3 regions of the Peribacillus simplex NBRC 15720 genome follow, and region 2 is predicted to be linked to each of the others. Evidence: riboswitches for the same ligand, from Rfam matches in the RefSeq annotation. Region 2 holds a riboswitch; each other region holds the start of a gene.

Region 1 (4,290 bases), 1.7 Mb from region 2:
ACAAGCAACGATCGATGAATTGAGCACGCCCATCATTTCCCTTAAAGATAACATGGCGTTGCTTCCCCTGATAGGCGATATTGACACGACGAGGGGCATGTCCTTGCTTGAAAACACATTACAAAAGTGCGCTGAAAAAAATGTCACCAGGCTTTTCATTGATCTATCGGGCGTTCATGCAATAGATAGTGCAGCCGCCCACAAGCTGTCACAATTGATTGAATCCTTACATTTGATCGGAATCCAAACAACCCTTTCAGGACTTCGTCCGGAAATAGCGATGACTGCCGTTAAGCTTCACCTGCCTTTTGATAAAGTGACGATAAAGTCCACTCTTGCCCAAGCGATCAGTACGATAAAATAATACATACATATCCAGGGCATGGGGATGCTCGTTATAAATTTCATCGAGAAGACCGCCATATGGCGGTCTTCTCGCATGTATAAGTGATGCTGCATTCAAAATGGGTACCGGGCTCCATAAAGCAAGAGCCGGAACCTGCTGGATTATTCAATATTGGCAAAGATGGCTAGATCTTCTTTGTTGCCAACCACTAAAAGCAAATCTTTTTCATGGATATCCTGATCTGGTGAGGGTGCTATGATAATTTCTCCATTACTCACGATGGCAATGACGCTGATATTATATTTTGCACGCAAATCTAGCTCTCTGAGGCTTTTTCCCTTCATGCTCATGGGGAGGATGATTTCCTCGATATTATATTCTTTAGAGAGCTCTATATAGTTCAGCATGTTAGGGGAAAGGAGCTGATTCGCGACCCGTTCCCCCATATCCCTCTCAGGATAGATGACCCAGTCGGCACCGATTTTAGTGAGCACCTGACCGTGATTTTTATTGAGTGCTTTGGCAATGACCTTTTCGACCCCAAGCTCTTTTAAAAGCAAGGTAGTTAAAATGCTCGATTGCATGTCATTTCCGATGGCTACGATGACACAATCGAAATTACGGATTCCGATTGCTTTCAATGTCTCTTCTTCAGTCGTATCCGCCATGACCGCATGGGTAACGCTCAGTTCCGAATTCTCGACTCTTTCCTCGTTGACATCAATACCCAATACCTCTTGGCCGGCCGTATATAATCTATGGGCCACACTGGTTCCGAATCTGCCTAAACCGATCACGGCATATTGTCGTTTTCCCATCTTTTACACTCCTCATTTATGATTAACCAATCATGATTTTCCCTTTTGGCCGGCGGAACGAATCTGGTTTGCGCCTCATAGTGATAGCAAAGGCCAAAGTCAATGGACCCACACGGCCTGCAAACATCGTGAAAATGATGAGCATCCGGCCAACAGGTGATAATTCTGGGGTCAAACCCATTGAAAGTCCCACGGTGGCAAATGCTGAAGTGGCTTCGAATAAAATCATCAAGAAGTCAGTTCCGCTTTCAGTGATGGCCAGCAGAATGGAGATGATTGAAACCATGAATACGCCAATGAATGTAACGGATAATGCTTTAAAGATCGTTTCACTCACAATGCGGTGACGGAATAATACCACATCACCCTTTCCTTTAATCTGAGACCAAACCGTTCCAACAAGCGTTGCCAATGTAGTTGTTTTAATCCCGCCGCCAGTCGATCCGGGTGAAGCCCCAACGAACATCAAGAAAATGATGAGCAGTAATGTAGGCTGAGTTAAATCAGGGATATTCAGCGTATTGGAGCCTGCCGTCCGTGGTGAAACCGATTGAAATAGAGATGACAGCATTTTACCCATGAAAGATAAAGGCTGCAATGTCTTGGCATTGCTGAACTCGAATAAAAAGATTAAAATTGTACCGGCAATCGTGAGGGTCAAGCTAGTCGTCAGAACTATCTTCGTATGTACGGATAAACGATGGGTATTCCGATATTCGTATAGTTCATTCATCACGATAAAACCTATCCCGCCAAACGTGATGAGGAAGGCGATGGTAAGTGTTACGAATGGATCCGATACATAAGGGGTCAAACTCCTGAATTCCCCCATTAAATCAAAGCCGGCATTATTGAAATTCGATATGGAATGAAAAAACCCGTAATAGACTGCCTTGCCGATTGGCATGTCAAAAGAAAAGCGAATCGATAAGATAAGGGCACCCAAGCCTTCAATGATCGCCGTGAAAATTAAAAGCCGCTTGACTAATTTGACTACACCCGCCATGGATAGATTATTTAAGGACTCCTGCAGAACTAATCTGCCTTTTAAAGAAATCTTTTTGCCTAATAATAAAAAGAAAAACGTCGCAAATGTCATGAAACCTAAGCCGCCTACCTGAATCAGTGTTAAGATGACCAACTCCCCAAAAGTGGTGAAGGTCGTTCCCGTATCGACTACGACCAGTCCTGTTACACATGTAGCGGAAGTCGAGGTGAATAAAGCATCCAGAAAAGAAAGGCCATTTCCATTTTCTGTGGAAATCGGCAGGGTCAATAAATAGGCCCCAATAAGTATCAAGATGGCAAAGCCGAGTACAAGTATTTTTGGCGGATCCAATTTTGTCATTCTCAAATGATCATCCCTACCCATAAAAATATTGTGTAAAACTGTATGATATTTTAATCATCAATCTTCCGAATCTTTTTAAGGCATAATAAAAAGACCTGCGAAAACATCGAGCAGCTATTTTGCCACAAAAAGCGTGCAAAAAAGCTCCCGAAATAGGCGGTCTTATGACCTCCTTCGCTTTAGCCGACGAAGTTAGCTGACGGGTAGGATGGCGAAAGAGCTGATCTCATCCCTTCTGCAAGGCAGAATTAACCCCAAATGATTGGGTCCTCCGTACTCAATTCCTTTGAGTTTAGGCCGAAATGCATTAAATTGATAAACGTATTCTACTCCCATCATTTAGCAGTTGTAAACCCCTAATTGGTAAATAAATATTTCTTTAACAAGACTGAAAATTTACGTTTTATTTACATTTTAAAAACGTATTGACAAATATTAGTTAGCACATTATGATAGGTTCGATTAATCCGATTATGATAACCAGCATCGATGTACTTTATTCAATACTTTTAAGCAGAACATGTCATTGCCAATCAAAATTTCTAATATATAAATTATGTTTCTTTTGTGAATTATAAAGAAAAAAAGCATTGCATTCGTATTTAAAAATTCAATACATTTTATTAAAAAGGCGGGCAATTATGGAGAAGACGTTCAATAGATATGTTATTAATGCTACAGGCAAGGGTGGCCAGACATATTTAACACAATGCCAGGATAAAGATGCACTAAGGAAATGGATAGCCGATCATGAGGATCAAATCATCATGAATGAATTAAGGATAACGGATAAGAAAAAGAATCCGTTTTTAAAATTGTTTTCCCTAAGGTAAATTAACTGAATCCAACATTCACTAGCGGTATTCAATTATGTAATCCCTGTGTTCTATCCAGGAACGCTGAGCGAAAAATCCATATCTTGTTTTGCTTTGAAACTCATTTATTTTGAATGAGTTTTTTTGTGTTGTTTACAATAGTAATCCATTGATGTTAAAATTTAGCAATAGTTAATGTGGACGTAAATAGGAGAAAAGTAAATGAAATGACCACTTTCCAAAAGAGCCCCGAAAGCAGCAGAGTATAGGAAGGGGATGTATGGTGACACGCAGGGGTGGCACCGCAAATTGATCTCGTCCCGAGACGCATTTCTTTGGGACGTTTTTTTTATTCTTTACGGTCAAAGGAGGAGAAGCGATGACATTACGAAATACATTAGTATCCTGGAAATATCCTTCCATTCTATTGTGCGGGATTGGTATCTCCAACTTCGGTTCTTGGGTTTATTTCATTGCACTTAATTTAATCGTTCTGGATATGACTGATTCAGCCTTGGCGTTAGCTGGACTTTATATCGTTAAACCGATGGCTGCCATATTTACGAATGTGTGGGCAGGCAGCGTGATTGACCGGATAAATAAGCGGAATCTAATGGTGGCACTTGACCTATTTCGAATGGTATTCATAGCCTTGCTGCCATTGACTTCTTCTATTTGGATCATCTATTCCCTTGTCTTCGTGATCAATATGGCAGGGGCCATGTTCGTAACAACATCAAGGTCGTATATTACAAAATTGATACCCGTTGAACAGAGGAAACGATTTAACTCATTACGAAGCTTAATGGATTCTGGAGCTTTTTTGATTGGACCAGCGCTAGCGGGTATCCTTTTCTTAATCGGTACACCCGTTTTAGCGATTTATATTAACGCGGCTGCCTTATTATTATCCGGTATCATCACTCTATTCATGCCTAATCTTGAAAAGGATCATTCCCT
Region 2 (4,290 bases):
CGTGTTGCTAGCATTGGGCTGCACCCCGCAATTGCACAATTTAATGGATTTTACACGCTCGATAGCTATAACAATTTCTATCCGCTTACTTACAAACATCACTTTCGTCAAATAATTGAAAACGAATTGGCTAAGAATAAAAACATCAGAATCTACTTTGATGAATGGGGAGGACGTTGTTACCTATTTACCGATGAGCTTGGGAAGCATTATATGTTCAAGAAAGGCTCGAAGAAAGAGCTGGAAAATTTGGACCTTAATATGGATGCGTTTAAAGGATTAGGTGGCAAGTATATATTTTCTGCCATACCAATCAACAACGCGAAGGAAAACGGATTGGTACTAGATAGGATTTTCACAAAAAAAGGAAGCGTATGGAAAATTCATTTATACAGAGTCATGTGAAAAGGGGGGAATAGAGTGAATTCACCGATACTAACGATTGTTGTACCTTGTTATAACGAAGAAAGCGTATTGCAGGATACCATTTCCCAGCTTTGTGGATTGGTGAGGGGGTTAGTCGAAGAAAACATTGTTTCTGGTCAAAGTAAAATCCTATTGGTTGATGATGGAAGCAAAGATCAAACATGGAAGATCATTTATAAGGAAACGATTAATAATGAATTTGTTCGCGGGCTAAAGCTTTCCCGGAATGCAGGACATCAAAATGCTCTCCTGGCAGGATTGTTTACAGCCAAGGAAGCCTCGGATTGTGTGATATCCATTGATGCAGATTTACAGGATGATATTCAAGTCATCCCTGAATTCATTCGGAAATTCAATGAAGGATGTGAAATTGTATATGGTGTCCGCCAGAAAAGGGACCTTGATTCATTTTTTAAACGAACATCTGCAACTGGTTTTTATAAATTGATGAACAAGATGGGTGTTAACCTTGTCTATAATCATGCCGATTTCCGGCTAATGAGTAAAAGGGCGATCGCTGAGTTGGAACGATTTGATGAAACGAATCTTTTTTTACGGGGGATAGTACCTCTCATTGGGTTTAAGACGGACTCTGTTTATTATGACCGAAAAGAAAGATTGGCTGGGGAAACGAAGTATCCATTTAAGAAGATGGTTGCGTTTGCGCTTGATGGCATTACTTCCTTTTCAGTTACACCGATCCGGCTTGTATTATGGCTAGGATGTCTTTCCTTTTTCATTAGCTTACTCTTTGGGTCTTACTTTTTATGGTTAAAGTTTTATGGGCAGACCGAAACTGGTTGGACCTCATTAATCACCTCCATATGGTTGATCGGTGGACTACAGTTGATTGCTGTCGGCTTGATTGGGGAATATATCGGTAAAATCTATAATGAATCCAAACGCCGGCCTAAATATATTGTTGATTTGGATTTATTTAATCCGCTCGATTTAAAAAAACGGGAGCAACTAGACAATGAACGGAACAGTATTGAAAAACTATCTAAAACACACTAACTCCTTTATCCGCTTTTTATTGGTTGGAATAGTCAATACAGCGGTTGGACTTTCCATCATGCTTTTTCTCATGAATGTTCTTGAATTATCTTACTGGATCTCCACCTTTTTCGGCAATGGTACGGGAGCTGTAACGAGTTTTCTTTTGAACAGGACTTTTACCTTTAAAAGCGATATAGAATGGCGGAGAGGAGTTGCCCGTTTCTTTTGCGTCATCCTGATTTGTTATTCCGCAGCTTATTCTTTAGGCCAAGCTATAGCAGAATCAATGGAAGGATCCGTTCATTTATCCATACAACAAAATGTGGCTGTACTGATAGGAGCAATTTTTTACACAGTTCTTAACTATATTGGCCAGAAATACTTTGTCTTTAAAAAAAGCAATTTGAGACCAATTCAAGAAGGAAGGAACTAATGAGGGTGGATCAGTGGAATAATGCCCCCGAGTGGACGGGAATTAAAGTGGATTCGGGAAGCGAAATTAAATGCTTGTTTAATGACTATCCAAGCTGGGGCAGATCCGTTTAATTTCGTCCTTCGCGCACTCCCTGTGGCGATCATTTTATCATTTTGGGACCCTGTTGTTCATTGACCCCTTGATTATTTTCATTTTGACGTTTTTATTTACCTCCTTTCCTCCCTTCGAATCATGTGTTTGCATGACTTATGTTATATACGTCAAGAACAAAACTACACCTACAAAGATTATTCTATTAATGTACAAAATTTTCATTTACTTTTTCATTTCACGGGAGTATGATAATCAACAGTTTCATATTTCTAAATCGCTTAAACCTTATGGTGCGGGGGACCCGTTATAGGGATTGTTACTACAATCCAAGGGGTGAATCCTTTCAAGGTAGGGCTACTCTTAGGTCCGAATCCGACAGCTAACCTCGTAAGCGTTATATGAGAAGGAAGGTGGAGCTTGTTAGACAAAAAAATTAATGTCTACAGGTCTATTTAGCTATGACTTGTAGGCATTTTTCTATTTCGTCTTGTTTTTTGCTAAAGCTGGGTAACATAAACTTATTAATTAAATATGGTGGTGAATTCTTGATGTTATCTTCTATAAAGAGGTTCTTGATTGGGAGACCTTTAAAATCAAATGCACTTGGTGAACAAAAGCTTAACAAAACAAAGGCTTTGGCGATATTATCTTCTGATGCTTTGTCTTCGGTTGCTTATGGACCGGAGCAAATATTGATCGTCCTGATCACGGTCGGTGCTGCGGCATTCTGGTATTCCATCCCTATCGCGATTGGGGTATTGATCCTGTTAACTGCTTTGATTTTGTCCTATAGACAAATCATTTTCGCTTATCCGCATGGCGGGGGGCCTATGTGGTTTCAAAAAACAATTTAGGTGTCAATCCAGGGTTGATAGCTGGAGGATCCTTATTGGTCGATTATATATTAACTGTCGCTGTAAGTGTTTCTGCAGGTACGGACGCCATCACGTCCGCTTTTCCCGGCCTGCATTCATATAATGTCATCATAGCCATCATTTTCGTCATTCTACTTACAATCCTGAACCTTCGGGGGGTTACGGAGTCGGCCTCTGTTTTGGCCTATCCGGTATACCTATTCGTTTTAGCATTGTTCATCTTGATTGGTGTTGGCATTTACAAGATTTTGACGGGTGGGGTTTCACCGGAATTGCATACGTCCATCGGGACTCCGGTAGCAGGCATCAGTTTATTTATACTGCTAAGAGCATTCGCATCAGGAAGCTCCGCATTGACAGGAGTCGAAGCGATTTCCAATGCAATCCCGAACTTTAAAGATCCAGCCCCGAATAATGCTGCGAAAACTTTAATAGCTATGGGTTCCTTACTAGCTGTATTATTTTCGGGAATTGTATACTTAGCCTATTATTTAAGCATTGTTCCAAGCGCGGAGGTAACGGTCGTCTCCCAGATTGCTGAAGAGATCTTTGGACGGAATTTCATGTATTTCTTCATTCAAGGTACGACTGCATTGATCTTGATACTGGCGGCCAATACTGGCTATTCGGCTTTCCCTCTGCTTGCGGTAAATCTAGCGAAAGATAAATTCATACCAAGGGCGTTTACGATAAGAGGGGACCGATTAGGGTATTCCAATGGAATTATCATACTGGGACTTGCATCCATTATCTTAATAGTCGCATTTGAAGGACATACAGAAAATCTCATTCCGCTTTATGCGGTAGGGGTATTCATTCCATTTACGTTGTCCCAGACCGGGATGATTGTTAAATGGATTCGTGAAAAGCCAAAAGGCTGGATGATGAAACTAACCATTAATTCAATTGGTGCCATGATTAGCTTTATCGTCACGATGATATTCTTTTTAACCAAATTTACTCAGGTTTGGCCTGTTTTGATTTTTTTACCTATCATTATTTTACTTTTTCATCGAATTAGAAAGCATTATGAAGCAGTTGGTGACCAACTAAGGATTACAACATGTGAGCCGATCTTACCAATTGAAGGGAATATCATCATTGTACCTGTGGCGGGTATAACTCATGTGGTTGAGAACTCTTTAAATTATGCAAAATCTCTATCAGCACATCAGGTTATTGCCGTTTATGTTGCTTTTGAAAGAGAAGATGAAAAGAAATTCGAAGAAAAATGGAAAAAATGGCAGCCGGATGTCAGACTCGTTACACTGAATTCTTATTACAGAAGTATCATTCAGCCACTAACTAAATTTGTGGATACAGTTGAACATAAGGCTAGGGAATCCAATTATAAAGTTACAGTGATCATCCCCCAATTCATTCCGAAGAAGGGCTGGCACAATATACTTCATAACCAATCAAGTTTACTGATACGCGCCTACTTGCTTTATAGAAGAAATG
Region 3 (4,290 bases), 660 kb from region 2:
TATCCCATATATAAAATTAGTTATCGTTCAAATGATTCTTTTTGGTTTGCAATTAGTGGAAAAAACATTACTGATTCCTCTATTCGTTTTAATGGATATAGGCAGCGATGCTAATCCTTTTTCATTGGGGATCATCAGTCAGTATGTTCTCAGAAGTGATTATTTCATTCACCTTTTCAGCGAAATCACCATTTTTCAATTTCTTATTATTGCTCTGCAATATTTTTATTTAAAGGAATTTTCAGAACGAAATAATTATTTGGTCCTTTTAATGATTGTTCTATTCTATCTGGCCACATGGTTTGTTAAAGCCTTTTTAGCATACATCCAAGTAGGCGTATTTGTATAAGGCGGGTGAAAAGGATGAGCGGGAAATGGAAAATAGCAGCGGTCTCGATTGCGTCGATAGTGTTAATAACCGTTAACATATACCTTATTGAAAAAAAAGAAAGCAAAGTGGAGCGAACTGTTTTCGTTGAAAACTGGACAAAGGTAAAAAAAGATACAATTACGGATACTATTCAAACTAAAGGGGTAATTAAACCTGTAGAAGAGTATGATATCTATTTCGATACCAAGAAAAATGATTTTAAGAAATTCCTTGTAAAAGAAGGCGATTCGATTACGGCTGGCTCCTCGTTGTTTGAGTATACGACGACCGAACTTGATGCGCTTAAAGCGAATTTGGAAGCGGAGAAAACGGCAGCTGAGGGAGAAATTGCAGGGGTTGAGGAATACATAGGGAAGTTGAGGTCTTATCAAGGGACCTTGACCAGTGATCCTGAAAAAGCATCCATTGATGAATCGGTGGAAAAAAACTTGAATATTGATATAACAACAGGCTCTTCAGATCTTATTAAAAGTAACATTGAGCAAGAAATGTACAAGCAGGAACTAGAAAAAAACAGTTTGAATGAAAAAGTGAAAATGCTTGACGCTAAATTAAGTTCAATTGAGGAGCAGTCAAGTGCGATCGTGACGACGAGCGAGGCTGATGGTGTAGTTAAAAATATCAATAAAAACCTGAATAATCCCATTATATCCATCGTTTCAACAAATATGGCAATTGAAGGGGATTTCTCCGAAGAGGAAATGAAAAAGGCTGAAGTGGGCATGACTATAAAAGCAAGTTCCTCTGATTCAAAAAAGGCATTGAAAGGAACGATAGGCCGTATCCATTCCTATCCAGCTGAAGAGCCGTCATTAAAAAAAGATAACAGATTTCCATTTCAGGCTTTAATCGAACCGGAAGGCGAAGAAACGGAACTTTTGTTGGTGGGATCCAAAGTGAACCTTACTGTAATAACCAATGAGAAAGCCGGTGTACCCTCCGTTCCTATAGAGGCGGTACATTACCAAAAACAGCCTCATGTTTACAAATTGACTAAAAAAGGCTATGTGGATAAACATTACATCACAAAAGGGCTTAAGGCTGAAGGTAAGCAAGAAATTATAAAGGGACCGTCGGTAGGTGACGTCATCCTCATGGAGCCGAATGTGGCAGTGAAGAACCATTCTTATTTTATTACTCCAATTCAATTTGAAAAAGTGAAAGCTGCAACTTATAAAAAATTCACCTCTAGGGAAAAAGTAAGATACCTGTTACTTGGCATTTTGGAAAAATAACCGCATTTTTCTTCAAGAGAGGTGATGTCAAATTAGTTATTAATTATATATCAATATAACTTATATTGATTTAAAATTGGGAAGAGTAATTATAGATACAATAGTCTTTAATGCAGAATATTCAGACATATTTAAAGATTTTTTCTAGAACTGGATGCGAATAAATATTTACAGATTATCATTTTTAGTATAATATTTTATTATAAGTTAACTCGCTTAATCTTATTCCAAGAACGGGGGACCCATTTTTGTGGATTTTATCCGCTAGGGGTGAATTCAGAAATGAAAGGGCTTTGTGTTTCCAATTCCTAACCCGACAGCTAACCTCGTCAGCGTCTTTAAGGGAACATGTGTGAATATTCACGCCAATAAGAAATCGACACATGAAGTGTCTTTTTTTTCGGCGTAAAGACAGAGTTTTTCAAAAAAAGAAAAATTACTTTCTTTTTATTAGTATCTTGTTTCCCTTACCGAGACAAAAATGTTTTTGCATCAAAGACTTTATGGAAGGTGAGGAAAGTAAATGAAGAAATTCAAATTAAGTTTAGCTAGCCAAATTTTCATTGGTTTAATTCTAGGGATTATCGTTGGTGCCATTTTTTATGGTAGTGAGACGGCCCAAAACTTTTTACAGCCATTCGGAGACATTTTCCTACGAATGATTAAAATGATTGTAGTACCAATCATTGTGTCAAGTCTTATCGTTGCAGTTGCAGGTGTAGGCGATTTAAAATCAGTAGGTAAACTTGGAGCTAAATCAATATCATACTTTGTTGTGGTAACTATGATAGCGATTGCTGTTGGTTTAATTTCAGCGAATATCATCCAGCCTGGTGTTGGTGTAAATATGGACAAGCTAGAACAAACTGATATTTCTACGTATGTTGATACAGCCGAAACTAAGCAACATGAATCGTTCGTAGATACAATCGTTCACATTGTGCCATCCAATCCAGTTAAAGCCATGGTAGAAGGCGATATGCTAGCAATCATTTTCTTCTCCGTGTTGTTTGGACTTAGTATTGCGGCCATCGGTGAAAAGGGTAAACCAGTATTCCGTTTCTTCCAAGGTGTAGCTGAAGGAATGTTCTACCTAACTAACATGGTCATGAAATTCGCTCCTATCGGTGTATTTGCACTAATCGGTGTGACTATTTCCAAATTCGGTTTGGAATCTTTAATTCCGTTAGGAAAGTTAGCGCTTTCTGTTTACGGAACAATGATTTTCTTTGTAATAGTCATTCTTGGTCTTATTGCGAAATTTGTCGGATTCAATATCTTTACGTTGATTAAACTTCTAAAAGAAGAATTGATTCTTGCTTTCTCTACTGCAAGTTCAGAAGCGGTTCTTCCTAAGATTATGGAAAAAATGGAAAAAGCGGGATGTCCGAAACATATTGCTACATTTGTTATTCCGACTGGATACTCCTTTAACCTTGATGGTTCTACATTATACCAAGCGTTAGCAGCTATCTTCATCGCTCAAATGTACGGAATCGATTTAAGCATGTATGAGCAAATTACGCTAATGCTAGTGTTAATGATCACGTCCAAGGGGATTGCGGGTGTACCGGGTGTATCTTTCGTAGTTCTTTTAGCGACATTGGGAACTGTCGGTATTCCTATTGAAGGTCTAGCATTTATTGCCGGTATCGACCGTATTCTTGATATGGGACGTACAGTAGTAAACGTTATCGGTAATTCACTTGCAGCAATCGTCATCTCTAAATGGGAAGGTCAATTCAACCCTCCTTCCAAAAAGGAACTAGAACAAGTTTCTTAATACAAAAAATCCAGAGTGAAATATCACTCTGGATTTTTTTGAATTAAAATGCGCTTCCTGATTTTTGAACGATCCAGAAGCGGCAATCGGAAGAGAAATCGTTGACATCTTCGTTTTCATCAAATAATTCACTGCGGTAAAAGCTCTCAATGACTGTAAGCCCTGCTTCCTCCAGGCAATCAAGTACTTCAAGTTGTGTTGGGATATGGAGGTATGTATCTTTTTGAAACGTTCCGGATGTGAGAATATCCCCAAACTCATAAAGCCTCTCATCTTGTTTACCTCCACACCAAATAATTTCCTCCTGCTCCCAGAAGTTCAGGTAATTTTCATTTTTATCACGGTCATGTGTTGTGAAAATGAAGATTCCTTCAGGTTTTAAAATACGGTTGATTTCTTTTAAAGCCAATGTGCGGTGTTGTCGCTGGGGAATTTGCATTAACCCATTAAAAGCAAAGATTGCTTTATCGAATGATGCGTCCTTGAAAGGGAGGTTCGTGGCATCTCCAAGGATAAATGGGATGTCCAGGTTATATTCATGCGCTATTTTTTCGGCTTCATTAAGCATGGCAAGGGTTAGATCGATTCCCGTTATATTTTGAAAACCTGTTTTATATAGTGCGAAGGTGGTTCTTCCTGTACCGCATCCGATATCAAGGATTGCATCATTCTGATATAAATATTTTTCGAATGCATATTTCTCTGATTTCCAAAAACCTAATTTTTTAGTTGCATCAGCATAAAGGGAAGCGGCCTCATGAAAAGAATTAATGATAAAACCTTTTTCAATTTTATCCATGATCAATTCCTCCAGAATTTTATTTTTTACTATTAAATGGATATTAAAAGTTGTCGAGTGTGTTCCTTAACCTTAGGTTAAT

What was found. A riboswitch is a leader RNA that binds a small molecule or an ion and turns the genes downstream of it on or off. The one in region 2 is predicted to bind cyclic di-AMP.
Region 1: another riboswitch for cyclic di-AMP. It lies ahead of BS1321_RS16000 (TrkH family potassium uptake protein); the one in region 2 lies ahead of BS1321_RS07830 (APC family permease).
Region 3: another riboswitch for cyclic di-AMP. It lies ahead of BS1321_RS10920 (cation:dicarboxylate symporter family transporter); the one in region 2 lies ahead of BS1321_RS07830 (APC family permease).

Annotation. Positions count from the first base shown of each region.
Region 1 is NZ_CP017704.1:3,314,773-3,319,062, forward strand. It holds gene BS1321_RS15990 (STAS domain-containing protein) at 1-364, shown strand, start outside; gene BS1321_RS15995 (potassium channel family protein) at 508-1,164, opposite strand; gene BS1321_RS16000 (TrkH family potassium uptake protein) at 1,187-2,512, opposite strand; cyclic di-AMP (ydaO/yuaA leader) riboswitch at 2,682-2,824, opposite strand; gene BS1321_RS16005 (hypothetical protein) at 3,157-3,348, shown strand; gene BS1321_RS16010 (MFS transporter) at 3,710-4,290, shown strand, end outside.
Region 2 is NZ_CP017704.1:1,646,009-1,650,298, reverse strand. It holds gene BS1321_RS07845 (DUF6044 family protein) at 1-405, shown strand, start outside; gene BS1321_RS07840 (glycosyltransferase family 2 protein) at 421-1,443, shown strand; gene BS1321_RS07835 (GtrA family protein) at 1,403-1,858, shown strand; cyclic di-AMP (ydaO/yuaA leader) riboswitch at 2,220-2,364, shown strand; partial or broken gene BS1321_RS07830 (APC family permease) at 2,503-4,290, shown strand, end outside.
Region 3 is NZ_CP017704.1:2,303,002-2,307,291, reverse strand. It holds gene BS1321_RS10930 (hypothetical protein) at 1-349, shown strand, start outside; gene BS1321_RS10925 (efflux RND transporter periplasmic adaptor subunit) at 364-1,626, shown strand; cyclic di-AMP (ydaO/yuaA leader) riboswitch at 1,830-1,976, shown strand; gene BS1321_RS10920 (cation:dicarboxylate symporter family transporter) at 2,150-3,409, shown strand; gene BS1321_RS10915 (class I SAM-dependent methyltransferase) at 3,453-4,208, opposite strand.